DNA from 4 places in the Streptomyces sp. SID8374 genome. Region 3 is predicted to be linked to each of the others. Evidence: riboswitches for the same ligand, from Rfam matches in the RefSeq annotation. Region 3 holds a riboswitch; each other region holds the start of a gene.
What was found. A riboswitch is a leader RNA that binds a small molecule or an ion and turns the genes downstream of it on or off. The one in region 3 is predicted to bind cobalamin.
Positions count from the first base shown of each region.

Region 1: linked by a shared signal. The riboswitch ahead of GTY67_RS01345 (ABC transporter substrate-binding protein) and the one ahead of metE (5-methyltetrahydropteroyltriglutamate--homocysteine S-methyltransferase) in region 3 are both predicted to bind cobalamin.
Region 2: linked by a shared signal. The riboswitch ahead of GTY67_RS11180 (ABC transporter substrate-binding protein) and the one ahead of metE (5-methyltetrahydropteroyltriglutamate--homocysteine S-methyltransferase) in region 3 are both predicted to bind cobalamin.
Region 4: linked by a shared signal. The riboswitch ahead of GTY67_RS23955 (ribonucleoside-diphosphate reductase subunit alpha) and the one ahead of metE (5-methyltetrahydropteroyltriglutamate--homocysteine S-methyltransferase) in region 3 are both predicted to bind cobalamin.

Region 1 covers NZ_WWGH01000001.1:314,228-321,266, reverse strand. Annotated here, with positions in the region: gene GTY67_RS01360 (acyl-CoA dehydrogenase) at 1-414, shown strand, start outside; gene GTY67_RS01355 (acyl carrier protein) at 503-784, shown strand; gene GTY67_RS01350 (beta-ketoacyl-[acyl-carrier-protein] synthase family protein) at 781-2,004, shown strand; cobalamin riboswitch at 2,120-2,307, shown strand; gene GTY67_RS01345 (ABC transporter substrate-binding protein) at 2,368-3,417, shown strand; gene GTY67_RS01340 (iron chelate uptake ABC transporter family permease subunit) at 3,519-4,520, shown strand; gene GTY67_RS01335 (ABC transporter ATP-binding protein) at 4,517-5,302, shown strand; gene GTY67_RS01330 (PRC and DUF2382 domain-containing protein) at 5,414-6,424, opposite strand; gene GTY67_RS01325 (adenosylcobinamide amidohydrolase) at 6,644-7,039, shown strand, end outside.
Region 2 covers NZ_WWGH01000001.1:2,523,664-2,530,702, forward strand. Annotated here, with positions in the region: gene GTY67_RS11170 (ABC transporter ATP-binding protein) at 1-688, opposite strand, end outside; gene GTY67_RS11175 (iron ABC transporter permease) at 755-1,795, opposite strand; gene GTY67_RS11180 (ABC transporter substrate-binding protein) at 1,792-2,793, opposite strand; cobalamin riboswitch at 2,853-2,972, opposite strand; gene GTY67_RS11185 (M67 family metallopeptidase) at 3,047-3,469, opposite strand; gene GTY67_RS11190 (amino acid permease) at 3,867-5,312, opposite strand; gene GTY67_RS11195 (DUF2017 domain-containing protein) at 5,642-6,256, opposite strand; gene clpS (ATP-dependent Clp protease adapter ClpS) at 6,311-6,628, opposite strand; gene GTY67_RS11205 (nicotinate phosphoribosyltransferase) at 6,708-7,039, shown strand, end outside.
Region 3 covers NZ_WWGH01000002.1:1,453,777-1,460,815, forward strand. Annotated here, with positions in the region: gene GTY67_RS29830 (acyl-CoA dehydrogenase family protein) at 1-1,017, opposite strand, end outside; gene GTY67_RS29835 (CoA-acylating methylmalonate-semialdehyde dehydrogenase) at 1,014-2,516, opposite strand; cobalamin riboswitch at 2,745-2,924, opposite strand; gene cobF (precorrin-6A synthase (deacetylating)) at 3,057-3,929, shown strand; gene GTY67_RS29845 (hypothetical protein) at 4,043-4,240, opposite strand; cobalamin riboswitch at 4,542-4,688, shown strand; gene metE (5-methyltetrahydropteroyltriglutamate--homocysteine S-methyltransferase) at 4,871-7,039, shown strand, end outside.
Region 4 covers NZ_WWGH01000002.1:64,113-71,151, forward strand. Annotated here, with positions in the region: gene GTY67_RS23950 (ribonucleotide-diphosphate reductase subunit beta) at 1-725, opposite strand, end outside; gene GTY67_RS23955 (ribonucleoside-diphosphate reductase subunit alpha) at 725-3,139, opposite strand; cobalamin riboswitch at 3,273-3,408, opposite strand; gene GTY67_RS23960 (YbdD/YjiX family protein) at 3,588-3,791, opposite strand; gene GTY67_RS23965 (carbon starvation CstA family protein) at 3,788-6,013, opposite strand; gene GTY67_RS23970 (GntR family transcriptional regulator) at 6,263-7,027, opposite strand.

The DNA.
Region 1 (7,039 bases), on a different contig from region 3:
ACCGCCGAACAGGTGTCCTTGCTCCCCGACTTGGTGGAGCGGCTCATCGCGACCGTGGCCCGCCACGCCCCCGAGCTGGTGAAGGCGTTCGCGCTGCCGGAGCGCCTGATGTCGGACTGGCCGATCGCCGGACCCGGTTACGCGGACGCCTACGACGATCCGGAAGGGTCCTGGCACCGGGACCGCAGGCCGGGAGGGGCGGTGGGGCGCAAGGCGGGCGGAGCCGGGCGCCGTACGGCGGATTTCCGGCGGCCCGCCTGCGGCAGCAAGCGGCGGCGCCCGCTGCGCGAGAAGGTGGCGGCGCTCGGCACCCGCGGTGTGCTGCTGGCGTACTGGGGAACCACGTCGGTGCTCTCCCGGTGGTTCGAGAAGCCGCAGGTGAGCGTAGACGAATCGGTTCGCCCCAAGGCGTAACCGGAGGGGCACCCTCCAGTTATTTCGGCGGTGGGTCCGTGCATATCGCCACCCGCCGTCCAAGAGGCCGCCGATGAGAGGAAACACCGTGACGACCCAGACCATCCACCCGAAGATCACCGAGGTGCTGACCGAGACGTTCAAGGTGCCCGCAGCCGAAATCCTGCCGGAGTCCACGATGGACAGCCTGGAGATGGACTCCCTGGCGGTCGCCGAGTTCGCCGTCATCATCAAGGAGACCCTGGGAGTCGCCGCCGACTCCGAGAAGCTCTACAAGGACGCCACGCTGGCCGACATCTCCGCGTTCATCGACGCGGCCGTCGGCGGCGAGGCGGCAGGCAGTGCGGTGCCGGTGAGCAACACCCGATGAACCGACCCGCCATCGCCGTCACCGGCCTGGGGATGATCACCCCGGCCGGCCACACCACCGACACCACCTGGGACGGGGTCTGCCGCGGGGAGTCCTTCGCGCGCACCGTCCCCGAACTGCACGGCTGCGCCGTCGACTTCGCCTGTACGGTCTCCGGCATCGACCTGGACGACGCAGTCGGCGGCCGGACCGCCTTCCGCATGGGCCGGTACGTCAAGTTCGCCGTCCTCGCCGCACGGGAGGCGGTGGCCGACGCCGGACTCGACCCCGCCCACTGGGACGGCGCCCGCGTCGCCGTCGTCGTCGGCACCAGCAGCGGCGGATCCGCCGGACTCACCGAACAGGCCGTCGCCCTGGAGCGGCGCGGCCCCGAGGCCACCTCGCCCTCGGGCATCCTGCTCACCATCCCGAGCATGCCCGCGGCCGAGATCGCCATCCAGATGAAGGCCACGGGCCCCAGCCTGGCCCCCTGTACGGCCTGCTCCTCCGGGGTGACCGCCCTCTCCGTGGCCCGCGACATGCTGGCGCTCGGACAGTGCGACATCGCGATCGCCGGAGCCACCGAGTCGATCGTCTTCCCGGTCGCCATGACCGGCTTCGCCCGCTCCGGCGCGGCGGCCCCGCGGGACGGGGACCCCGCCCGCCTCTGCCGCCCCTTCGCCGCCGACCGGGCCGGACTCGTCATGGGCGAAGGCGCCGCGATCATGGTCCTGGAGCGGGCCGAGGACGCCCGGGCCAGAGGAGCGGCCCCCCGGGCGCTGCTCGCCGGTACGGGCGCCACGACCGACGCCCACCACCCGACCTCCCCGCACCCCTCCGGGGCGGTCGCCGAGGCCGCCGTCGACGCGGCGCTGGCCGACGCGGGGTGGCGCTCCGAGGACGTCGACCACGTCAACGCGCACGGGACCTCGACCCCGCTGAACGACGCGACGGAAGCCGCCCTCATCGGCCGGGCCTACCCGCACCGGCCGCCCGTCACCGCCCCCAAGGGCGTACTGGGCCACTGCATGGGCGCGGCCGGGGCCATCGAGGCGGGGCTGACCGTCCTGACGCTCCAGCACGGCGTCGTCCCGCCGATCGCCAACCTGGACGCCCCCGACCCCGGGTTCGCCATCGACTGCGTCACCAAGACCCCCCGTGAGCTGCCCGTACGACGGGCCGTCAGCCACTCCTTCGGCTTCGGCGGACAGAACGCGGTGATCGCGCTCCAGGCTCCGTAAGGCGCTCCGCCGGCCTCACGGCAGCCGGCCGGGCCGGTGCGGCGGGACGATCCCGCGCCGCACCGGCCCCCCGGGGAGCGGCCCGTACACCGGCTCTGAGCTGCACGAAGACCCGTGATAGCTTGCCGGGGCCAGTCGAACCCCGGCGACGGGGTCAGGGAATCCGGTGCGAGACCGGAACTGACGCGCAGCGGTGAGGGGGACGGACGGGGCCACGGCCACTGGAGCGCACACGTGCTCCGGGAAGGCGTCCCGCCCGGACGAACCCGAGTCCGAAGACCTGCTGGCACCCGCGCCCCGCACCGGGGCACGGGAACCGTACGACGGGCTCCGCGGCTGGGCCCAGAGACACCGAGGTCCTCCGTGCTGTCCAAGGCCACCCCCGCCCCGATACGCACCGCCGCCCTGTTCGCGGCCGGCGTCGTCCTGCTCACCGCCTGCGGCGGCGGCACCACCGCCTCCTCCGCCGAGGGCGGCGACAAGGCCGACGGCTTCCCGCTCACCCTGAAGAACTGCGGGCGCACCGTCACCGTGAAGGCGCCGCCCCAGCGGGCCGTCTCGGTCGACCAGGGATCGACGGAGATCCTCCTCTCGCTCGGCCTCGCCGACCGGCTCGCGGCCACCGCGACCTGGAGCGACCCGGTGATGAAGGGCCTGGAGAAGGCCAACGAGGGCGTGGAGCGCATATCGGAGAACCGGCCCTCCTCCGAGAAGGTCCTCGACAAGGAGCCCGACTTCCTCTCCGCCTCCTTCGCCTCCACCCTCGCCAAGGGTGGCGTCGCCCCCCGCGAACAGTTCGAGAAGCTGGGCGTCCCCACCTACATCTCGCCCGCCGACTGCGTCGGCAAGGACAACAGCGGCGGCGGTGACGGAGCCCGCACCGCACCCCTCACCATGGACAGCGTCTACACCGAAGTCCGTGAGCTCTCCCAGGTGTTCGGCGTCCCCGAGCGCGGCGACGCCCTGGTGAAGAAGCTCCGGGCGCGGGTGGCGAAGGCCACCGCCGGCATCGACGGATCGAACGCATCGCTCCTCTACTGGTTCTCCGACTCCAAGGCCCCCTACCTCGCGGGCTGCTGCGGCGCCCCCGGTGTCATCACCCGGGAGCTCGGCGCGAAGAACGTCTTCGACGACACCCACGACGAATGGCCCCAGATCAGCTGGGAGACCGTCGCCGACCGGAACCCCGACGTCCTGGTCATCGGCGACCTGAGCCGTACCATGCAGACCGCCGAGAGCGCCGAGAAGAAGATCGAGTTCCTGGAGTCCAACCCGGTCACCAGGACGATGGACGCCGTGAAGAACCGCCGGTACGTGCTGCTCAGCGGCCAGGCGATGAACCCCACCATCCGGACGGTCGAGGGACTGGAGCGCGTCGCCGCGGGGCTGCGCGACTTCGGGCTCGCGGGGTGAGCGGCGGGAACCCGACGGTGAAGGAGTCCGTGGCCCTGAAGGAGACCGCGGACCGGAAGACATCGGCCGCGCCGGGCCCGGTCCGGGGCAGCGGCCCGCTCGTGGCCCTGCTCTGGGCCGGCGGACTCGCGCTCCTGCTGCTCTCCGTCGCCGTCGCCGTCACGATCGGGCCCGCCCGGATCTCCGTCCCCGACGTCTGGTCCGCCGTCGCCTCCCACCTGGGCTTCGGCGCCTCGGAGCTGAGCCCGATCCGGGACGGCATCATCTGGAACCTGCGCATGCCCCGCACCCTGCTCGCCGCCGTGTGCGGCGCCGGGCTCGCGGTGTGCGGCACGGTGATGCAGTCCCTGCTGCGCAACCCGCTCGCCGACCCCTTCGTCCTCGGCGTCTCCTCCGGAGCCTCCACCGGGGCGGTCGTGGTGGTCGTCCTCGGCGTCGGCGGGGGAGCGGTGTCCCTGTCCGCCGGGGCCTTCGTCGGGGCCATCTGCTCGTTCGCCCTGGTGCTGCTGCTCAGCCACACCCTCGGCTCCACCACCGACCGGGTGGTGCTCTCCGGGGTCGCCGCGATGCAGCTCTTCTCCGCGCTGACCTCGTTCGTGGTGATGACCTCCGCCGACGCCGAGCAGACCCGCGGCGTGCTCTTCTGGCTGCTGGGCTCGCTCAGCGGGGTCGGCTGGAGCGAGGTCGCCCTCTGCACCGCCGTCCTCGCCGTCTGCCTGGTCATCTGCCTGGCCCACGCCCGTACCCTCGACGCCTTCGCCTTCGGGCAGGACGCGGCGGCCGCGCTCGGCGTGAACGTCGCCCGCACCCGGATCGTGCTGCTGTGCACCACCGCCCTGCTGACCGCCGCCCTCGTCAGCTCGGCGGGGGCCATCGGCTTCGTCGGCCTGGTGCTCCCGCACGCCGCCCGCGCCCTCACCGGCTCCGGGCACCGGCGCCTGCTGCCGGTCACCGCGCTCGCCGGGGCGATCTTCCTCGTCTGGGTCGACACGCTCGCCCGCACGGTCCTCGACCCGCAGGAGGTGCCCGTCGGCGTCGTCACCGCGCTGATCGGCGTCCCCGCGTTCGTCGCCGTCCTGTACCGCACCCGGAGCACGCCATGAGCCTCATCGAGAACGGCGGCCTGCGCGCCGAGCGGGTCGGCCGGGCGGCCGGTGGCCGGCTCATCCTCGACGGGGTCGACATCGCCCCGCCGCCCGGCGCCACCGTCGGCCTGCTCGGCCCCAACGGCTCCGGCAAGTCCACCCTGCTGCGGATCCTCGCGGGCCTACTCGCCCCGGACACCGGCACCGTCACCCTGGACGGCGACCCCCTCGCCGCCCTCGGCCGCCGCACCGTCGCCCGCCGGATCGCCGTGGTCGACCAGCACGCCGTCACCCAGGTCGACCTCAGCGTCCTCGACGTCGTACGCCTCGGCCGCATCCCGCACCGCCGCGCCTGGTCCGCCCCGGACCGTCGCGACGAGGAAGCGGTCGCCGACGCCCTGCGGCGCACCGGGCTCACCGACCGGGCCGCACAGCCCTGGCACACCCTCTCCGGCGGCGAACGCCAGCGCGTCCAGATCGCCCGGGCGCTGGCTCAGCAGCCCCGCGAACTCCTCCTGGACGAGCCGACGAACCACCTGGACATCCAGCACCAGCTGGACCTGCTCGCCCTGGTCGCCGAACTGCCCCTCACCAGCGTCATCGCCCTGCACGACCTCAACCTCGCGGCGATGTTCTGCGACCGGATCACCGTGATGAAGGCGGGCCGGGTGGTCGCGGGCGGCACCCCGGCCGAGGTCATCACCGAGGAGCTGATCGAGGACGTGTACGGGGTCCGCGCGGTCGTCACCCCGGAGGGGCCGGACGGACGTCCCTCCGTACGGTTCCTGCCGCGCCGCTGACCCGAAGGGACACGGCCCCCGGACAGCCCTCCGGGCGGACCCGTTCGCACGGGCCCGCCCGGAGGCCGAGGACATGGGAGCGGCCTTCCGGCCGCCGAAGGGGATGCGCCGTCAGCGGCGGCGTCCCTGGCCGAACTCGCCACCGGTGTCCTTGCCGGTGTCCATGTCCTTGCCGTCGCCGTAGTCGATCTTCTCCTTGCGGACCTCGGCGGAGACTTCCTTCTGCTCGGTGACCTTGTTGGTCTCCAGGCGGACCCGCTCCACCGGGACGGCCTCCTTGCGGACCGTGGCGCGCTCCGCGTGCAGCGTGACCTCCACGTCCTGCTCGCCGAAGTCCGTCGTCCCGGTCACCTTCTCACCGGGCCGCAGCGGCTCGCGGACCACCCGCACCTCCTCGTGGGAGACGGGCACGGACCGGGTGACCTCCTCGGTCACCACGTACTTGTGCAGCCTCGCCCGGCCGCTCTCGTACTCCTCCGTACCGACGTGCAGCTGCTCCTCGGAGCGGATCATCTCCTCCTTGCCGCTCATGTCGGCGGCCCGGGTCCCCGCTCCCGCGCCCGCCAGCGGGCGGGACGTGGCGGAGGCGTCGGTGTCGCGGTGCTTGCCGGTGCCGGCCGTGCCCGCGGCTCCGGCGCTGGTGGTCCTGCCGGTCGCCTGGGCGTTCGGCGGCGTGCCCGTGCCACGGGCCGCGCCCGCCGCACCCGCACCGGCCGCGCCCATGGCGCCGGTCCCGGCGACGGTCCGGGCGTCGCCGCCCGTGCCGGCGGCCTTGCCGGTGTCACCGAGGTTGCCGGACTTCCTGGTCAGGCCGTAGTGCCGGTAGAGCTCCTCCTCCTCGGCGACGGACAGATGCGCGTCCGCGTCCACGCGAGGCGCTTCCTTGACCGTGTCCTTGGAGTGCGAGACATGCAGGTCGGAGCCCACTCGACGGGCTCCGGCGAGCGGTACGAAGCTCTCCTTCATGCCGAACAGGCCGGTCTTGACCGTGACCCAGTCGGGCTTGCCGGTGTCGTCGTCGACGTACACCCGGCCCACGCTGCCGACCTTCTCGCCTTCGTTGTCGTACACGGTCAGACCGTCGAGCTCTCCGGAATCCGTGAAACCGTCAGCGGCTCCCATAACCGAACCCTCCTCGCTGGGCGCGCCCTGTGGGTGGCTCCACCAGATGTAGGCACGTCCGGCTTCCATCGCGCCCCACCCGGTTGGACGCTGCAACCGCCCGGCCACCCGTCCGACGGGGCCCTGGAGGCCCGACGGTCCCTGCTGGCCCCGTACGAGCGCTCTCGGCGGCCCCCGGACCAGTTAGGCCAATCGGGTGAGCGGGGGTGGGGGCCGCATATGATCGCCGGAGCACGGCAGCCCCGGGAGGACGGGCCACCGCCGGTCCCGCCGAGCCACCAGGGGTGCGCCATCGATTCCGTACGCGTCCACCTGCCCGCCCGGCGCGGCGAACTCCGCGACCGGCACGAGGACGGCCACCACCTCCACCACCTCGTGTGGCGGCTGGGCCCCGGCGTGCAGGTGTGCAGCAGCGCGGTGCTCGGCGGCGGCATCGGCCCCCGCGCCTGGATCCTCAACGCCCAGGTCCCCGGCGGGTACCCGCGCCTCGACCCGGACCGCCACCTCGCCGAGATCGCCGCCGCCGAGGGGCTCACCGGCCCGGGCGCCGGGCTGATGACCGCCGCCGACGTCGCCGCGTACACGACCGGCCACGACGGCGGAGTCACCGCGACC
Region 2 (7,039 bases), on a different contig from region 3:
GCAGCTCCGCCGTGAGGACCTTTTCCGGGGTGCCGGAGGCGACGACGCGGCCGTCCTTGAGGACGTACAGGCGGTCGCAGTAGTACGCGGCGAGGTTGAGGTCGTGCAGGGCCAGCAGGTTGGTGGTGCCCAGCTCGCGGACCAGGGAGAGGATCTCCAGCTGGTAGCGGATGTCCAGGTGGTTGGTCGGCTCGTCCAGGACGACGAGCGCGGGCTGCTGGACCAGGGCGCGGGCGACCAGGGCGCGTTGGCGTTCGCCGCCGGAGAGGGAGGCGAAGGTACGGGGGGCGAGTGCGGCGATCCCGACCCGGTCGAGGGCCTGGGTGACGAGGGCGGTGTCGGACGCGTTGTCCGCCTCCCAGAACCGCTTGTGCGGGGCGCGGCCCATCGCGACGACCTGGCCGACGGTCAGCTCGAACCCGGCGTGGCCGTCCTGCGGGACCGTGGCGATGCGCTGGGCGCGGGCCTTCACGGGGAGGGTGGCGAGGTCGTCGCCGTCCAGGAGGACCCGGCCGTGGGTGGGGCGCAGGGTGCCGTAGACGCAGCGCAGGAGCGTGGTCTTGCCGCTGCCGTTGGGGCCGACCAGGCCGACCGTCTCGCCGTCGGCGGCGGTGAGGTCGACCGCGTCGACCAGGTGGCGGCCTTCGCCGATCCCGTACGAGAGTGCCTCGGTGCGCAGGGTGGTCACGGGCGGGCTCCCCCGGGAGTGCGTACGGTCGTCATGCGGGTGCTCCCTCGGCTGTGCGTACGGTCGTCACGCGGGCGCCCCCTCCGGCCTGCGGCGCAGCATCCACAGGAAGAACGGGCCGCCCGTCAGCGCCGTGAGCACGCCCACCGGGATGTCCTGCGGGGCCGCGAGCGTCCGGGCGGCCAGGTCGGCGAGGACCAGGAACACGGCCCCGCCGAGCGCGACGACCGGGAGCAGCGCGCGGTGCGAGGCGCCGACCGCCATCCGGGCCATGTGCGGGACCATCAGGCCGACGAAGCCGATCGCCCCGCTGTACGCGACGAGCGCCCCGGTCATCAGGGAGGCGAGGACGAAGACGGCGGCCCGGAAGCGGGCGGTGTCCAGGCCGAGCACGGTCGCGCCCTCCTCCCCCACCAGGAGCAGGTCGAGGGGCCGGGCCAGCGTGAGGAGTACGGCCGTACCGGCGATCAGGGTGACCGTCGGGAGCGCGAGCATGTCCCAGCGGGCCGCGCCGAGGCCGCCGAGGGTCCAGTAGAGGACTTCCTGGAGGTGGTCGGCGCGGGCGGAGGTGACCAGGATCAGGCTGGTGAGGGCGGAGAGGATGTAGGAGACGGCGACCCCGGCGAGGACGAGCCGGTTGGTGGTGAGGCCTCCCCCGCCGCGCGCCAGGGTGTAGACGAGGAGCAGCGAGAGCAGCGCTCCGGCGAAGGCGGCGGCGGGGATGGTGACGGTGGTGGCGAGGGTCGCGCCGATGCCGAGGACGATGACCAGGACCGCGCCGGTGGAGGCCCCGGAGGAGACGCCGAGGAGGAACGGGTCGGCGAGCTGGTTGCGTACAAGGGCCTGGAGGACCGTGCCGATGACGGCCAGTCCGGCGCCGACGACGATGCCGAGGATGACCCGGGGCAGCCGGACGTCCAGGACGATCGTGCGGAACGGGCTCGCCTCCGCCCGCCCGGTCAGGATGTCGATGACCTGGCCGGGCGGGATGCGGACGGAGCCGAGGGCGAGGGCGGCGACCACGGCGGCTGCGAGGAGTGCGGCGAGGACGCCGACGACCAGGGTGTAGCGGAGCAGCCGCCGCGGTGCGGGGGTGCGGCAGGTCACGGGGTGGTGGCCGCCGGGTGGAGCTGGGCCGCGAGCTTCTCGACGGCGGCGGGGACGCGGACGCCGAGGACCGCGTCGGAGAGCGGCATGACCGCGAAGCGCTTGTTCTTGATGGCGGGGACGTCGGCGAGGGCCGGGTCGGTGAGGAGGCGCTTCTTCTTCTGTTCGACGGTGGTGGAGCCGTAGTCGTAGATCACGATGGCTTCGGGCTTGCGGGCGACCACGTTCTCCCAGGAGGCGTCGCCGAAGGACTTGTCGAGGTCGGCGAAGATGTTGGTGCCGCCGGCGCGCTTGATCAGCTCGTTGCCGATGCCCTTGCCGCCCGCGGTGAACGCGATCTTGTCGCCGCTGTCGTAGACGAAGACGGGGAGGGGCTTGAGGTCCTTGAGCTTCTCGGCGGTCGCCGCGTTGTCGGCCTTCGCCTGCTTGATCCAGGCCTCGGCGCGGTCGGTGACGCCGAAGGTGCGGCCGACCTCGCGGATCTCCTCGTAAAGGGTCTCCATCGGGGTGTCGGCCTTGGCGCAGCTCTCGGTGTTGAGCCGGGTCTCGATGCCGGACTTCTTCAGCGCCTCGCGCCCGCGCCCGTCGCCTGCCGCGAACGCGCTGGCGTAACCGCCGTAGACGAAGTCCGGGTCGGTGGCGAGGACCTGCTCGTAGGAGGGGTACTCCTTGGCGATGACGGGGACGGAGGCGTAGTCCTTCGCGTACTTCGGCAGGACCTTGTCGTCGAGATAGGCGGTGCCGACGAGGGACTTGGCCAGGCCCAGTTCGAGCATGATCTCGGTGACGTGCTGGTTCATGGTGACCACGCGCTTGGGCGGGGCCTTGTACGTGGTGGTGACACCGCAGTTGGTGACGGTGTACGGGAAGCCGTCGCTCTTCGCCGAGGCCTCGGGCCTGCCCTGGGCGCCGGTGGAGGTCTCCGGGGTGGAGCAGGCGGTGAGGGCGAGCGGGAGCAGCACGGCGGCGGCTATGAGCGCGGGGGTGCGCCGGGACATGGCGGGGCCTCTCCGGGGGATTTCCGCGTCCCCTGGTCGATGCGTGAAAGGCGGCGGGCCAGTTCCTGGCTTCCGGGCCCGCCCTCCGGTACGGGGTCGTCCACGGGGAGTCGTCCGTACGGGAGGGCGGCCCGGTCACAGTGGCGGGACCGTGCCGGATTCGCACCGGCTTCCTGGTTCCTGCTGCCTTGTGTTCGGGTCTGGGGTGCAGTGTGCCAGACCCGTGCGGCGGCTCCGCGATCCGCCCGGGTGCTCAGTACGCCTCGACGACCTGCACGTCTTCCTCGGTGATCTCGCCGTCCACGATGCGGTACGAGCGGAACTGGAAGGGGCCCGCGCCGTCGGTGTCGGCGGTGGAGACGAGGACGTAGTGGGCGCCGGGCTCATTCGCGTACGTCACGTCGGTGCGGGAGGGGTAGGCCTCGGTCGCCGTGTGCGAGTGGTAGATGATCACGGGCTCCTCGTCGCGGTCGTCCATCTCGCGGTAGAGCTTGAGGAGGTCGCCGGAGTCGAACTCGTAGAACGTGGGCGAGCGGGCGGCGTTGAGCATCGGGATGAAGCGCTCGGGGCGCCCCGTTCCGACCGGGCCCGCCACCACGCCGCACGCCTCGTCGGGGTGGTCGGCGCGGGAGTGGGCGACGATCTGGTCGTGGAGCGCCTGGGTGATGGTCAGCATGGCGCCAGGATAAGACCGACCGGCAGTCGGGGGGTGGGAGAAGGAGCGGGGCTGGGTGCGTGCAGCTGCAAGGCGGAGGATCGAGTCAACGCGGAGCGTTGGTGATTGACGACAACGCCGGAGGGGCCCCTCCCTGCCCGAGCGAAGCCGAGAGCTTGGGGGAGCGCGTGCCCAGCCCCGCGACGCCGCCCCCGATTGCCGGTCGGTCTGAGCATGCGGGCCCTCGCGTACCGGTGGGTGGTACGGGAGGGCCCGCATGGTGGACGCCGGGGCCGTGGGGGGAAGGGGAGTGGCCGGGGCGCCCGGGAGGAGGGCCGGTCCAGGGCCCGGAGTGATCGGGCCCGCCCTCGGGGTCGGTACTCGGCGCAAGCAGGTGGGGTGCTCGGCGGAGCCTGGGTCAGCGCTTGGCGAAGGCGGTGTTCTCCGGGTCGCGCGACTTGAGCACCAGGTAGGAGACGCCGAGGACGAGCGCCCAGAGCGGGGCGCAGTACAGCGAGATCCTGGCCTCCTTGTCGATCGCCATCATCACGATGACCATGCCGATGAAGGCGAGCGCGAACCAGCTGGTGTACGGGGCGCCCGGGGCCTTGAACGAGGACTGCGGGAGCACCCCCTGGTCGGCGAGGCGGCGGTAGCGGATCTGGCTGAACAGGATCATGATCCAGGCCCACATGCCGGAGATGGTCGCGAAGGAGACGACGTAGTTGAACGCCTCGCCCGGCCACTGGTAGTTGATCCAGACGCCGACGAGCATCAGGGCGGCGGAGAAGGTGGTGCCGGTGAGCGGCAGGCCGTTCTTCGTCAGCTTGGTGAAGGCGCGCGGGCCCTGTCCGTTCATGGCCAGGTCGCGGAGCATGCGGCCGGTGGAGTACATGCCGGAGTTGCAGGAGGAGAGCGCCGCGGTCAGGACGACGAAGTTGACGATGGCGGCGCCGATGCCGAGCCCCATCTCCTCGAAGGCCTTCACGAACGGCGAGACGCCCGGCTTGAAGGTGGACCACGGCACGACCGACAGGATCATGATCAGGGCACCGACGTAGAAGACGGCGATGCGCCACGGCACGGTGTTGATGGCCTTGGGCAGCACGGTCTTGGGGTCCTTGGACTCCCCGGCGGTGACGCCGACGAGTTCCACGGCGAGGAAGGCGAACATGACGATCTGGAGCGTCATCAGCATGCCGCCGATGCCGTTCGGGAAGAACCCGCCGTCGTTCCAGAGATTGGAGACGGTCGCGGTGTCACCGGCGTCGGAGAAGCCGAGCGTCAGCACGCCGGCGCAGATGAGGATCATGCCGACGATCGCGGTGACCTTGACCATCGAGAACCAGAACTCCAGCTCACCGAAGAGCTTCACGGAGATCAGATTGGCGCCGTACAGGATGACGGTGAAGACGAGTGCGGACAGCCACTGCGGAATGTCCCACCAGTACGTCATATAGGTGGCGGCGGCGGTGACTTCGGTGATTCCGGTGACGACCCAGAACAGCCAGTACGTCCAGCCGGTCACGAATCCGAAGAAGGGCCCGATGAATTCGCGGGCGTACTCCGAGAAGGAGCCGGAGACCGGGCGGTACATGAGCAGTTCGCCCAGGGCCCGCATGATGAAGAAGATGACCAGGCCCGCGAGGACGTAGGCCAGGATGAGGCTGGGTCCGGCCCGGTCGATCGCTTTGCCCGCGCCCAGGAAGAGCCCGGTCCCGATGGCTCCGCCGATGGCGATCATCTGGATCTGACGGGCTCCCAGACCTCGCTGGTACCCCTCGCCACCGGTCTCGGCCTCCCCGGATTCCGCTCCGGGCCTTCCGTGGTCGGCCTGTCCCTCGTCGACCTGTGCCGATGTCATGTGTGGTGCGCCTTTCTCCACGCCGATCCGCGCCGTCAAGGCTGCGGATCAGGTCCTGATCCCCCCGGATATGGATTGGAGTGCCACCGGCGTTCGGCCGACTTGTGGCGACCCCGGGAACAGGGGTGGCGTCCCCGGGCGATCGTGAAGATTTATCACGGCCGTCACAGGACACCACGGGACATTCTGTGGCGCATCCCACAGGCAAAAGGGGACAAGAAACTCCATCCGGAGCGAATGCCGCCTATGACTTGGGGGGATCGTTACCCGGATCTGAGCGTCCGTTGAGCGAAGGGGGCGCGCCCGGAGGGCGGCACCTTTTCCGCCGATTACGGCATCAGTGTTTCGACGAGCGTTTCCTGAAGTGCGCCGAGCCAGAGATAGGCCATCACCATCGGCTTGCGCGGGTCGCTGTCGGGGAGCCGGTAGAGCGACCCGTCCTCGCCCTCGTCCTCGTCGGAGACCTCCAGCCGGGTGCCGATGGTGAGCCGCAGGTCGTTGAGCGAGCCGAGCCAGGAGCGGCACTCGTCGGCGGTGAGGGTGAGTACGGCTCCGCCGCCGTCGGCGGGCGAGAGCGCGTCCAGCGTCCGGACGACGGCGAGGGCGTCCTCGCGCTTGCGGGAGCGCAGGTCGGTCTCGGTGAAGCGGCGGAACTCGGCGGACAGCTCCCGCAGCTCCTCCTCCGACTTGCCGTCGCTCTCGGTGAGCTCGTCGGGTCCCCCGTACGCGTCGGGGAAGAGCCGGGCCAGGGCCGGGTCGGACGGCGGCTTGCTGGGGCCCTCGGCGAAGAGTGCGGCGAGCGGGTCCTCGCCGTCGGCGGGGGTGTCGCCCGGGCCGATCAGTTCGAGCAGCTGCACGGCGAGGGAGCGCAGGATCGAGATCTCGACCTCGTCGAGTGCGACGGCCGCGCCGCCGCCCGGGGTGGCCTCGAAATGGCCGGCCATGGATTCTCCGATGGTGGGTCGAACGGGGCAGGGGTGCGTACGGCGGCGGTGCCGCTAGTTGCGGTCCTGGGTGAGGGTGGCCCACAGCCCGTAACCGTGCATGGCCTGGACGTCGCGCTCCATCTCCTCGCGGCTCCCGCTGGAGACGACGGCGCGGCCCTTCTGGTGCACGTCCAGCATGAGCTTGTGCGCCTTGTCCTTGGAGTAGCCGAAGTAGGCCTGGAAGACATAGGTCACATAGCTCATGAGGTTGACCGGGTCGTTGTGGACGAGCGTCACCCACGGGACGTCCGGCTCGGGGACCGCGAAGGTCTCCTCGGCCGAATCAGGACGTTCGATCTCTACAGGGGTAGCAACGCTCACCTGTCCCATGCTGCCACTCGGGCGGTCCCCGCGCACAAACGGACCCCACATCTCGTCACTTTGACGAATAGGGGGTAGCATCCCAGCCATGAACTCAGCGGACCTCGGGCGACGGGTCGGCGTTCCGTCGACCGCGCTCTTCACCGACCAGTACGAGCTGACCATGGTGCAGGCGGCCCTCAAGGCGGGCACCGCCGGCCGGCACTCCGTCTTCGAGGCGTTCACCCGCCGACTGCCCGAGGGGCGGCGGTACGGGGTCGTCGCGGGCACCGGGCGGGTGCTGGACGCGGTGGAGAACTTCCACTTCGACGACGAGATGATCGGCTTCCTGCGCCAGCAGGACATCGTGGACGAGCCGACCCTCGAATGGCTGGCGGGCTACCGCTTCAGCGGCGACATCTGGGGCTACCCGGAGGGCGA
Region 3 (7,039 bases):
GAGTTGGAGCGCCCGGTCCGCGACCGAGTAGCCGGTGTCGGTGGCGAAGCGCTTGGCCATCGCGCACAACTCCGGTGCCCCGCCCACCTTCCGGTCCAGCGCCTCGGCGGCCTGTCGCACCAGTGCTCGGGCAGCCGCCAGTTCGGTCGCCATGTCGGCCAGCCGGAACTGCAACGCCTGTGCGTTCAGCAGCGGGCTGCCGAACGCCTCCCGGTCCGCGAGATGGGCGAGCGAGCGGTCCAGCGCGCTCTGCGCACCACCCAACGAGCAGGCGGCGATGCCGAGTCGGCCGCCGTTGAGGCCGTTCATCGCGATCCGGAAGCCCTCGCCCTCCGCGCCGAGCAGCCGGTCGGCCGGGATGCGTACCCCGTCCAACATGACCTGGCGGGTGGGCTGCGCGTTCCACCCCATCTTCTTCTCGTTGGCCCCGAACGAGAGCCCGGGGTCGTCCCGTTCGACGAGGAACGCGGAAATCCCGCCGGGGCCGCTGTCGCCGGTGCGGGCCAGCACGATGTAGAGGTGGGTGGCGCCCGCGCCGGAGATGAACTGCTTGGTCCCCGTCAGCACATAGTGGTCGCCGTCGCGCACCGCCCGGGTGCGGAGCGCGGCCGCGTCGGAGCCCGCGCCCGGTTCGGTCAGGCAGTAACTGCCCAGCTGCTCCATGGTGCAGAGCTCCGGCAGATACCGGCCGCGCTGGGCCTCGGTGCCGTACTGGTCGACCATCCAGGCGACCATGTTGTGGATGGAGAGATAGCCCGCCACGGACGGGCAGCCGGTGGCGAGGGCCTCGAAGACGAGGACGCCGTCGGAGCGGGACAGCGCGGAGCCGCCGAGGTCCTCCCGGACGTACACACCTCCGAGGCCGAGCCCCGCCGCCTTCCGCAGGACGTCGACGGGGAAGTGCTTGTCCTGGTCCCAGGCCACGGCGTGCGGGGCCAGGTGCTCCTGGGCGAAGTCGAGTGTCGTCTCCACGACCGCGAGCTGGTCGTCGCTGAGCAGGGTGGTCACGGCAGTCATCCCATGGTCGGAATCGTGAAGCTCGCGCCGTCCCGGATCCCGGAGGCGGGCCAGCGCGAAGTGACGGTCTTCGTACGGGTGTAGAAGCGGATGGCGTCCGGCCCGTGCTGGTTGAGGTCGCCGAAGCCGGACCGCTTCCAGCCGCCGAACGTGTGGTACGCCACCGGCACGGGGATCGGCACGTTGACGCCGACCATGCCCGTGTCGACGCGGCGGGTGAAGTCGCGGGCGATGTCGCCGTCGCGGGTGAAGAGGGCGACGCCGTTGCCGTACGGGTGCTCCGAGGGGAGGCGCAGGGCCTCCTCGTAGTCGGCGGCGCGGACCACGGAGACGACAGGACCGAAGATCTCCTCCTGGTAGATCCGCATCTGCGGGGTGACCCGGTCGAAGAGGGAAGCGCCCGCGAAGAAGCCGTCCTCATGGCCCTCCAGGACGAAGTCCCTTCCATCGACGACGAGTTCGGCGCCCTCCTCGATGCCGAGGTCGACATAGCCGCGCACCCGGTCGACCGCGTCCCGGCCCACCAGCGGCCCGAAGTCGGCGTCCGGGTCGTCCGAGCGGCCGATCCGCAGCTCCGCGATCCGCTCGGTGAGCTTGGCCACCAGGGCGTCGGCGGTCTCCTCGCCGACCGGCACGGCCACCGAGATCGCCATGCACCGCTCGCCAGCCGAGCCGTAACCGGCGCCGATCAGCGCGTCGACCGCCTGGTCCAGATCGGCGTCCGGCATCACGATCATGTGGTTCTTCGCCCCGCCGAAGCACTGCGCCCGCTTGCCGTGGGCGGCGGCGGTCGCGTAGATGTGCGCGGCGATCGGTGTGGAGCCGACGAAGCCGAGCGCCTTGACGCGCGGGTCCTCCAACAGGGTGTCCACAGCCTCCTTGCCGCCGTTGACGACGTTGAGGACCCCGGGCGGAAGCCCCGCCTCCAGGAAGAGTTCGGCCAGCCGCAGCGGCACCGAGGGGTCCCGCTCGGACGGCTTGAGGATGAAGGCGTTACCGCAGGCCAGAGCCGGTGCGGCCTTCCACAGCGGGATCATCGCCGGGAAGTTGAACGGGGTGATTCCGGCGACCACGCCGAGCGGCCGGCGCAGCGAATGGACATCGATCCCGGAGCCCGCGTTGTCGCTGAACTCGCCCTTCAGCAGGTGCGGGACACCGGCGGCGAACTCCACCACGTCCAGCCCACGTGCGAGGTCGCCGTGCGCGTCGGCCACGGTCTTGCCGTGCTCGGAGGAGAGCAGCCGGGCCAGGGAGTCCTTCTCCTTCTCGACCAGCTGGAGGAAGCGCAGCAGGACGCGGGCGCGGCGCTGCGGGTTCCACTCGCCCCACTCGATCTGCGCCTCGGCGGCGTCGGCGATCGCCGCCTCGGTCTCGGACCGGCCGGCCAGCGGCACCCGGGCCTGGACCCGGCCGGTGTTGGGGTCGTAGACATCGCCGTACGTGCCCGAGGTGCCGGGCGTGTGCTTGCCGCCGATGAAATGGCTGAGTTCGCGGACCATGGAAACCTGCTCTCGTCGGTGAGATCGTCAGGAGAGATCCGGGGATGGCGCACGGGCCCCACCGCACACGGCGCCGGTCGGGGGCGCGCGGGGCGTGACAGGGCTCGCCGTCGGGGGACGCGGAGGGCTGGGGCCGTCAGGGGAAGGCGGGGAGAACCGCTCGCCGGGACGGGCCTGCGGGGCCGTGGGTGCGGACCGGTGCCATGCGTGTCTGCTCCATCCTCGTGGAAACACGGAACATCCCGCGGCCGGTATCCTGACTCCCGGATCAGCGCCCGCCCTCATGCCTTCCCGACGGCTGCTTCGCCGTCAGTGGCGTTTCCTACGAGGACGAACTCCCCGGTCACAGTGGCGGGACCGCGCCGGAATCGCACCGGCTTCCCTGACACCACGGGCCTTGAGGGTGCCCGGCTGCACGCCGGCCACCCCGCTGCTCACGAACATATAGTTGGACGTCCTAGTAAGTCCACCCCGCCTCGCCCCGGCCTCCCCTCGGGCCTGGCGCGATGGCCCGCCCCGCTCCTGGCATGATCGGCCGACATGAGCGACGCACCACGGCACATCCTCGTCATCGGCATGGGAGCCGGCGACCCCGACCATCTGACCCTCGCCGCGGTGAAGGCGATGCGCAGGGCGCGGGTCTTCTTCGTGCTCGGCAAGGGCCGGGAGAAGGAGTCCCTGACCCGGCTGCGGCGGGACATCCTGGCCGAGCACCTCACCGGCCCCTACCGGGTCGTCGAGGCCGAGGACCCCTGGCGGGACCGCACCCAGGACGACCGGGGCCGCTACACCTCGGCGGTGCACGACTGGCGCCACCGCCGCGCCGACATCTGCGAGCGCCTGATCATCGAGGAGCTGGCACCGGGGGAGACGGGTGCCTTCCTGGTCTGGGGCGACCCGTCGCTGTACGACAGCACCCTCGCGATCCTGGAGGACATCCGGGCCCGTGGAACGGTGGAATTCGGCCATGAGGTGATCCCCGGCATCAGCAGCGTCTCCGCGCTCGCCGCCCGCCACCGCACCTCCCTGAACCAGGTCGGCCGCCCCATCCACATCACCCCCGGCCGACGGCTCGCCGAAGGGTTCCCGGACGACGACGGGGACATCGTGGTGATGCTGGACGGGCACGAGAGCTTCACCCATCTGACGGGCAGGGGGCTGTGGATCTACTGGGGCGCCTACATCGGCACCCCGGACGAACTCCTCGTCTCCGGCCCCCTCGACGAGGTCGCCGAGCGGATCAGCCAGGTCCGCGCCGAGGCCCGCGAACGCCACGGCTGGATCATGGACACGTACCTGCTGCGCCACGGGCCGGAGGACCCGCACGGTCCGGAGAGCGCTGGCGGCACGGGGAGCGCAGGCGGTCCGGAGGGCGCAGGCGGTTCGGAGGGCGCAGGCGGCGCCCACAGCTGAGGGGCCCCGGCTGGGAGCGGGGCCCGGACAGGTGAGCGGTCATGTGACGCACGGCGGCGGGTCGCGTCGAGGCGCGGGCGGCCGCCGCACCTCGCCGTCGGACCGGCCGGAGGTCAGCTCCGGGACTCGTGCGCCCGGATCACTCCGAGCCCGTGCCCCAGGCTCGGGCACTCGGCGGTCAGGTCGTTGCCCCGCACCAGATAGTTGTGCACGCGCCCGTCGGCGGGCCGCTCCACGGCCCGGTACAGCGTGCCGTTCACGGTGATCGTCCAGTCGTCGCCGTCCTGGGCCCACCCGACTGTCTTCTTCATATAGCGCTTCCCTCACTCGTCGCCGCCGCGGGTCGGCGGCCGGGTATTGGCAAGAAGAACGGGCTGTGACGCTCTGTGGTTCCGGTTCGCCTACGCCATTCGGTTACATCTGTGTCACCGTGCCCCCATGACCTGACCGGAAGTCAGCGAACGGGCGAAGAGGAGCGGAACCCGAGGTCACCCGTTCGGAGTCCGTGTCTCACGTCACCGTCCGAAGTGTGAACAACGGTGTGCGCCCGGCGGTCGCCCCCTTAGGGTGGCCGGTGCAGCTGGTTCGCCCTGCCCGCCAGGCAGGGTGTCGTAAGAGGGAACCCGGTGGGAATCCGGGACTGCCCCGCAGCGGTGAGTGGGAACGACCGCCGTCATACGCACTGGGCCCGGCCGGGTCTGGGAAGCGACGGCCAGTAGGTGTCTGCCCCGGCAGGCGTGCCCGCGAGTCCGAAGACCTGCCCGTTGCCCGCACGCGACCGTTCGTGTGCGGAGTTCCCGGTGACCTCGTGGGCGGGTCGGCGTAACCGTCGGGTGGGCGGACACGGTCAACGTGTCGCGTTTCCGCCCGATTTCGTCACCCCTTCGCGTCCGCGTCCCGTCCCGGGATCAGCTGGAGACATGCTCGCGAAGGAGAGTCACGTGACAGCGAAGCCCGCAGCCGCGGCAGCACGGGCCACCGTGTACGGCTACCCCCGCCAGGGTCGGAACCGTGAACTGAAGAAGGCCGTCGAGGGCTACTGGAAGGGCCGCGTCGACGCGGACACCCTCCGCCAGACCGCCGCCGAACTGCGCAGGGGGACTTGGGAGCAGCTCGCCGAGGCCGGGGTCCACGAGGTGCCCACCGGTGACTTCTCGTACTACGACCATGTCCTGGACACCAGTGTCATGGTCGGCGCTGTCCCCGAGCGGCACCGTGAGGCGGTCCAGGCGGACGCCCTGGACGGCTACTTCGCCATGGCCCGCGGTACGCAGGACGTGGCCCCGCTGGAGATGACCAAGTGGTTCGACACCAACTACCACTATCTGGTGCCTGAGTTGGGGCCGGACACGGTGTTCACCGCCGACTCCGCCAAGCAGGTCGCCGAGTTGAAGGAGGCCCTCGCGCTGGGGCACACCCCGCGCCCGGTCCTCGTCGGGCCCGTCACCTACCTCCTGCTCGCCAAGGCGGCCCCCGGGGTGGCCCCCGACTTCGAGCCGCTGACCCTGCTGGACCGGCTCCTGCCCGTGTACGCCGAGGTCCTCGCCGACCTCCGGGCCGCGGGCGCCGAATGGGTGCAGCTGGACGAGCCCGCCCTCGTCCAGGACCGCACCCCGGCCGAGCTGAACGCCACCGCCCGCGCCTACCGCGAGCTGGGCTCCCTCACCGACCGGTCCAAGCTGCTGGTCGCCTCCTACTTCGGGCGGCTCGGCGAGGCCCTGCCGGTGCTGGCCAAGTCCCCGGTCGAGGGGCTCGCACTGGACTTCACCGAGTCCGGCGCCGCCAACCTCGCCGACCTCGCGGCGGCCGGCGGACTGCCCGGCAAGCGCCTGGTCGCGGGCGTCGTCAACGGCCGCAACATCTGGATCAACGACTACGAGAAGTCGCTCGCCACCCTCGGCACGCTCCTCGGCCTCGCGGACCACGTCGACGTCTCCGCCTCCAGCTCCCTCCTGCACGTCCCGCTGGACGCCGACGCCGAGCACGACATCGACCCGCAGATCGCCCGCTGGCTCGCCTTCGCCCAGCAGAAGACCGCCGAGATCGTCACCCTGGCCAAGGGGCTCTCCCACGGCACCGAGGCCATCTCCGCCGAACTCGCCGCCAACCGGGCCGACCTGGCCTCCCGTACCGACGCCGTCATCACCCGCGACCCGGCCGTCCGGGCCCGTACGGCCGCCATCACCGACGCCGACGGCCGCCGCTCCCAGCCGTACGCCGAGCGGACCGCCGCCCAGCGCGCCCACCTCGGGCTGCCGCTGCTGCCGACCACCACGATCGGCTCGTTCCCGCAGACCACCGAACTGCGCACCGCCCGCGCCGACCTGCGGGCCGGCCGGATCGACGAGGCCGGGTACGAGGAGCGGATCAAGGACGAGATCCGCGAGGTCCTCTCCTTCCAGGAGAAGGCCGGGATCGACGTCCTGGTCCACGGCGAACCCGAACGCAACGACATGGTCCAATACTTCGCCGAGCAGCTCACCGGCTACCTCGCCACCCAGCACGGCTGGGTCCAGTCGTACGGCACCCGCTACGTCCGCCCGCCGGTCCTCGCCGGGGACATCTCGCGCCCCGAGCCGATGACGGTGCGCTGGACGACGTACGCGCAGTCGCTGACCGAGCGCCCCGTCAAGGGCATGCTCACCGGCCCGGTCACCATGCTCGCCTGGTCCTTCGTCCGCGACGACCAGCCGCTCGGCGAGACCGCCCGCCAGGTGGCGCTCGCCCTGCGCGACGAGGTCGACGACCTGGAGGCGAACGGCACTTCGGTGATCCAGGTCGATGAGCCCGCGCTGCGCGAGACGCTGCCGCTGCGGGCCGACGAGCACGCCGCGTACCTTCAGTGGGCGACGGAGTCCTTCCGACTCGCCACCTCCGGGGTGCGGCCGGACACCCAGATCCACACCCACATGTGCTACGCGGAGTTCGGCGACATCGTCCAGGCCATCGACGACCTCGACGCCGACGTCATCAGCCTGGAGGCCGCCCGCTCCCACATGCAGGTCGCCCGCGAACTGGCCGCCCACGGCTACCCCCGTGAGGCCGGGCCCGGCGTCTACGACATCCACTCCCCGCGCATCCCGAGCACCGAAGAGGCAGCCGCCCTGCTG
Region 4 (7,039 bases), 1.4 Mb from region 3:
TGGAGCGCGTCGTCGAAGAGCTCCGGCTCCTCCTTGCGGACGGTGTCCACGACCTCGAACGCGAAGTTCATGTGCATCGTCTCGTCACGGAACACCCAGTTGGTGCCCGTGGCGAGGCCGTGCAGCAGGCCGCGCGAGCGGAACCAGTACACGTACGCGAAGGCGCCGTAGAAGAACAGCCCCTCGATGCACGCCGCGAAGCAGATCAGGTTCAGCAGGAAGCGGCGGCGGTCGGCCTTCGTCTCCAGCCGGTCGATCTTCTCGACCGAGTCCATCCACTTGAAGCAGAACTGGGCCTTCTCGCGGATCGAGGGGATCTCCTCGACCGCGTCGAACGCCGCCGCCCGGTCGTCCGGGTCGGGCAGATAGGTGTCCAGCAGCGTCAGATAGAACTGGACGTGCACGGCCTCCTCGAAGAGCTGCCGCGACAGGTACAGCCGCGCCTCGGGGGAGTTGATGTGCTTGTAGAGCGTCAGCACGAGGTTGTTGGAGACGATCGAGTCACCGGTCGCGAAGAACGCCACCAGCCGGCCGATCATGTGCTGCTCACCCGGCGACAGCTTCGCGAGGTCGGCGACGTCCGAGTGGAGGTCGACCTCCTCGACGGTCCAGGTGTTCTTGATCGCGTCCCGGTAGCGCTCGTAGAAGTCCGGGTAGCGCATGGGACGCAAGGTCAGCTCGAATCCCGGGTCGAGAAGGTTCTTCTCTTCGTTCGTGGTGCTCATTACTGGCAGGCCTCGCAGGACTCAGGGTTTTCCAGGGAGCAGGCGATGGCGTCCGCGTCGGGAGCCGTTGCCTGCTGTACGGGAATGGGGGCGGCGGCCGACGCCTGACCGGACGCGGCACGGGCGATCCGGGTCGCCGGGCGCGAACGCAGGTAGTACGTCGTCTTCAGCCCCTGCTTCCAGGCGTACGCGTACATCGAGGAGAGCTTGCCGATCGTCGGCGTCTCCAGGAACAGGTTGAGCGACTGGCTCTGGTCGAGGAACGGCGTACGGGCCGCCGCCATGTCGATCAGGCCGCGCTGCGGGATCTCCCACGCCGTGCGGTACAGCGCCCGCACGTCCTCGGGGATCCAGGCGAAGCCCTGCACGGAGCCGCTCGCCTCACGCAGCGCCTCACGGGTGCGGGCGTCCCACACGCCGAGCTTCTTCAGCTCGTCCACCAGGTAGGCGTTCACCTGGAGGAACTCACCGCTGAGCGTCTCGCGCTTGAACAGGTTGGAGACCTGCGGCTCGATGCACTCGTACACACCGGCGATCGAGGCGATCGTGGCGGTCGGCGCGATGGCGAGCAGCAGCGAGTTGCGCATACCGGTTTTCGCGACCCGGGCGCGCAGGGCGTCCCAGCGCTCCGGCCAGTTCAGCTCGGTGTCGTAGTGGTCGGGGTGCAGCACACCGCGCGCGGCACGCGTCTCGGACCACGCGGGCAGCGGGCCCGAACGCTCGGCGAGGTCGCAGGACGCCTCGTACGCGGCGAGCATGATGCGCTCGGAGATTTTCGTCGAGAGCGCGCGGGCCTGCGGCGAGTCGAAGGGCATCCGCAGCTGGAAGAAGACGTCCTGGAGGCCCATCGCGCCCAGGCCGACCGGCCGCCAGCGGGAGTTGGAGCGCCCGGCCTGCTCGGTCGGGTAGAAGTTGATGTCGACGACCCGGTCGAGGAAGGTGACCGCGGTGCGGACCGTGGCGTCCAGGCGCTCCCAGTCGATGGAGCCGTTCGCCACGAAGGCGCCCAGGTTGACCGAGCCCAGGTTGCAGACGGCCGTCTCGCCGTCGTCGGTGACCTCCAGGATCTCCGTGCACAGGTTCGAGGAGTGCACGACCCGGCCCGGCTCGGCGGTCTGGTTCGCGGTCCGGTTGGAGGCGTCCTTGAACGTCATCCAGCCCTGGCCGGTCTGCGCGAGGGTCCGCATCATCCGGCCGTACAGCTCACGCGCCGGGATCGTCTTGCGGGCCAGGCCCTTGGCCTCGGCCGCGCGGTAGGCCGCGTCGAACTCGTCGCCCCACAGGTCGACCAGCTCGGGCACCTCGGCGGGGGAGAACAGCGACCAGTCGGTGTCCGCGTCGACGCGGCGCATGAACTCGTCCGGGATCCAGTGCGCCAGGTTCAGGTTGTGCGTACGGCGCTGGTCCTCACCGGTGTTGTCGCGGAGCTCCAGGAACTCCTCGATGTCCGCGTGCCAGGTCTCCAGGTAGACAGCGGCCGCGCCCTTGCGGCGGCCGCCCTGGTTCACCGCCGCCACCGAGGCGTCCAGCGTCTTGAGGAACGGCACGATGCCGTTGGAGTGCCCGTTGGTGCCCCGGATCAGCGAACCCCGGGCGCGGATGCGGGAGTACGACAGACCGATGCCGCCCGCGTGCTTGGAGAGGCGCGCCACCTGGTGGTAGCGGTCGTAGATCGAGTCCAGCTCGTCCTTGGGGGAGTCCAGCAGGTAGCAGGAGGACATCTGCGGGTGCCGGGTGCCGGAGTTGAAGAGCGTGGGGGAGGAGGGGAGGTAGTCCAGCCGGCTCATCAGTTTGTAGAGCGCGGCGACCTCGTCCAGCGCGCGCACCGACTCGTCCTCGGCCAGGCCCGCGGCCACGCGCAGCATGAAGTGCTGCGGGGTCTCGATGACCTGACGGGTGAGCGGGTGGCGCAGCAGGTAACGGCTGTGCAGCGTACGGAGGCCGAAGTAGCCGAAGCGGTCGTCGGCACCGTCGGCCAGCGCCTGGTCGACGAGCTCGTCCAGCGCGGCCGCGTGCAGCGCCACGAACTCGGCGGTGCGGTCGGCGATCAGGCCCTCGCGGTGGCCCACCGCGACCGAGGCGGAGAAGTGCGTCGCGCCCTGGCCCGCGGCCTCGTCCGCGATCGTACGGGTCAGCAGCCGGGCGGCGAGCCGGGAGTACGCCGGGTCCTCGGAGATCAGCCCCGCCGCCGCCTCGGTGGCCAGCGAGCGCAGCTCGGCCTCGTCGGAGCGGGCGTTGCGCCCGCGCAGCGCGGAGGCGGCGACCCGTCCGGGGTCGGTGTCGGGCAGATCGACGGTGAGGTCGGTCAGGGTCCGCAGCAGGGCGGTCCCGGGTCCGTCGTTCGTGCCTTCGCCGGACGTGGTGGAGGCAGCGGATTCGGTGGCTGAAACCGGATCGGCGGGCGCGATGGTCACTGGGCTTTCCCTCGCTCGGCTGGGGGCCGGCGGCGAGCGGGGAGCCGGGCAGCACGGTGCCCTTCAGGGCAGCACTGCTCACGGCGTCCACCGGCCCATCCGCGAGGCCCGGACGTCTGGCGTCCGGTTCGGTCGATCCGGACGCGCTGTCGACAGGTCGTCGGACTTCGGGTGTGCAAAAGCACACTGATCACACCGTTGCGGGACAGTTCCGGATTCGCACCGGATTCCCCTGCGGCGACAGCGAGGTCGAGCATACATGTGGGGGGCGCTCGATGAGGAAGCCCCCACATGTTGTGTCGGCGTGAACAGATGTCGGTATGGCGGTCTGGCTTCTTCGCCCGGTTTTCTCCGGATCGGACAGCTGCGGACAGCCCCGTGCGAGGGCGCGAAAAGGGGCCGCCGCGCCCCTGGGAGGGGTGCGACGGCCCCGATCGGCCGGTGGTGGTCAGCAGCAGCGGAAGCCCTCGCGCGGGTCCGCCTCGCGGGCGTCCGTACGGCTGCGTTCGAAGGCGCGGCGGGTCATCACCGGCGTGTCCGGATCGTGGGCCCTCGCGTGCGCCACATAGCGGTCGTACGTCGACTCGCCGGTCAGCTCACGGACGTACCAGCGGATCCGTCCGGCCACCCGCCGTACGTCCGCGAGGGTCATGTCCGGCTCCCCGCTCCCGCCGCTTCCTTGCGGATGCCGCCCTCGGGGCCGACACCGGCGGCGGCCAGTTCGGCCTTCTCCTCCTTGGTGGCGATGAGCGAGGCCGGGGCGACGAACTTGGACTGGACGAACGGCGTCTCGTGGAGCTTGACGCTCTCCGGGTCGCGGATGGCGTTGAAGCAGACCCGCCCGGCGTCCACCAGCACCACGATGATGAGGAGTGCGAAGAGGGCGCACAGCACCCCGTCGACGGTGGAGTTGGTGACGACGGTCTGCATGTCGTCCATGTTCTTGGCCGGGGGCAGCACCTCGCCCGCGTCGATGCCCGCCTGGTACTTGTCGCGCTGGGCGAAGAAGCCGACCTTCACGTCCGGCGAGAAGATCTTCTGCCAGCTGGCGGTGAGGGTGACCGCCACGTCCCAGGCGAGCGGGACCGCGGTGACCCACGCCCACTTCAGGCGGCCGGACTTGACCAGCAGGGTGGTGCAGACGGCCAGCGCGACGGCGGCCAGCAGCTGGTTGGCGATGCCGAAGAGCGGGAAGAGCTGGTTGATGCCGCCCAGCGGGTCGTGCACACCGACCCAGAGGAAGTAGCCCCAGCCGCCGACCACGACGGCGCTGGCGAACCAGACGCCCGGCTTCCAGCTGACCTCGCGGAACGGCTTGTAGGCGTTGCCCAGCATGTCCTGGAGCATGAAGCGCCCGACGCGGGTGCCGGCGTCCACGGTGGTGAGGATGAAGAGTGCCTCGAACATGATGGCGAAGTGGTACCAGAACGCCTTCATCGCGGTCCCGCCGACCACCGCGGAGAAGATCTCCGACATGCCGAGCGCGAACGTGGGCGCGCCACCGGTCCGCGAGAGCAGGCTCGCCTCCTCGACGTCCTTGGCGGCCTGGGCCAGGGCGTCCGGCGTGATGGTGAAGCCGAAGTTGGCCACGGCCTGGGAGGCGGACTGGACGCTGTCGCCGATCACACCGACGGGCGCGTTGATGGCGAAGTAGAGACCGGGGTCGATGATGCAGGCCGCGATCATCGCCATGATCGCGACGAACGACTCGACCAGCATGGCGCCGTAGCCGATCACCCGGATCTGCGTCTCCTTCTGGACCATCTTCGGCGTGGTGCCGGAGGAGACCAGGGAGTGGAAGCCGGAGAGCGCGCCGCAGGCGATGGTGATGAAGACGAACGGGAACATCGAACCGGCGAAGACCGGTCCCGAGCCGCTGGAGGCGAAGTCGGTGACCGCGGGCATCTTCAGGGTCGGCAGCGCGACGACCACGCCCAGGGCCAGCAGCCCGATCGTGCCGACCTTCATGAAGGTGGAGAGGTAGTCGCGCGGGGCCAGCAGCAGCCACACGGGGAGCACGGAGGCGAGGAACCCGTACACGATCATCCAGATGACCAGCGTGCCCGGCTCCAGCGTGAAGAAGTCCGCCCACGACGACTCGGCGACCCAGCCGCCTGAGACGATCGCCAGGAGCAGCAGCGCGACGCCGATGAGGGAGACCTCACTGACCTTGCCGGGCCGCAGGATGCGCAGATAGACGCCCATGAAGAGGGCGATCGGGATCGTCATGCCGATGGAGAAGACGCCCCACGGCGAGTGGGCGAGCGCGTTCACGATGACCAGCGCGAGGACCGCGAGCAGGATGATCATGATGATGAAGACCGCGACCAGTGCGGCGATCCCGCCGACCGGGCCGATCTCGTCACGCGCCATCTGGCCGAGGGAACGGCCGTTGCGGCGGGTGGAGAAGAACAGCGTCACCATGTCCTGGACGGCACCGGCGAAGATGACGCCGACGACGAGCCAGATCGTGCCGGGCAGATAGCCCATCTGCGCGGCGAGCACGGGGCCGACCAGCGGGCCCGCGCCCGCGATGGCGGCGAAGTGGTGGCCGAAGAGGACCCGGCGGTCGGTGGGGTGGAAGTCGACACCGTTGTCCAGCAGTTCGGCCGGGGTCGCGCGGTTCTTGTCCGCCTTCAGGACCCGGTTGGCGATGAACCGGGAGTAGAAGCGGTACGCGATGGCGTACGAGCCCAGCGCCGCCGCCAGCATCCAGGCGGCCGAGACCTCTTCACCGCGCGAGAGCGCGAGGGTGGCCCAGCCGATCGCGCCGACCAGGCCGACCAGGCTCCAGACGACTATGGACTTCGGGGACAGCGCCCGCCGTCCCGGTACTTGTGGAACCGGTGGTGCTGGTGTGGGCGATTCCGGCATATCGATCCGTCCCCTCGCGTGATCACAGTCGTAACGTGCGCGAAATCTAGGTGGTAAGGCCGCTCTCCGGAACCCCTGTCCGCATACCGGTCGCGTATCGCCGATGTCTCCACCGAAGGTCCGCAGTAGGGACACGGACGGGAGGCGGAATCGGTTCACGCGGACGGGTGACACCGGGCCTGACCGAAAACAGGCGGTGGCCCGGGGACGGAATCCCCGGGCCACCGCCTGTCCGCACGCTGTCGGCTCTCAGTCGGTCGGCCGCTTCAGGCGGGCCACGAACTTGTACCGATCGCCCCGGTACACGGATCGCACCCACTCCACGGGTTCACCCTGGCCGTCGATGGAATGGCGGGAGAGCATCAGCATCGGCAGCCCCACGTCCGTCCCCAGCAGACCGGCCTCGCGCGGGGTGGCGAGCGAGGTCTCGATGGTCTCCTCGGCCTCGGCGAGGCGGACGTCGTACACCTCGGCGAGCGCGGTGTAGAGAGAGGTGTACTTCACCAGCGAGCGGCGCAGCGCCGGGAAGCGTTTGGCCGAAAGGTGGGTTGTCTCGATCGCCATCGGCTCTCCGCTGGCGAGCCGGAGCCTCTCGATGCGCAGCACCCGGCCGCCCGTCGAGATGTCCAGCAGTCCGGCGAGCGTGTCGTCCGCCGTGACGTAGCCGATGTCGAGGAGCTGGGACGTCGGTTCAAGGCCCTGGGCGCGCATGTCCTCGGTGTACGAGGTCAGCTGGAGCGCCTGGGAGACCTTCGGCTTGGCGACGAACGTCCCCTTGCCCTGGATGCGTTCGAGCCGGCCTTCGACGACCAGCTCCTGGAGGGCCTGGCGCACGGTGGTGCGCGAGGTGTCGAACTCGGCCGCCAGGGTGCGTTCGGGCGGCACCGGGGTGCCGGGCGGCAAGGTATCGGTCATGTCGAGGAGATGGCGCTTGAGCCGGTAGTACTTCGGTACGCGCGCCGTGCGCGCACCGTTGCCGGTCTCGCTCCCCGAACTGCCCCCGTCGGCACCCATGGCCCGCCTCTC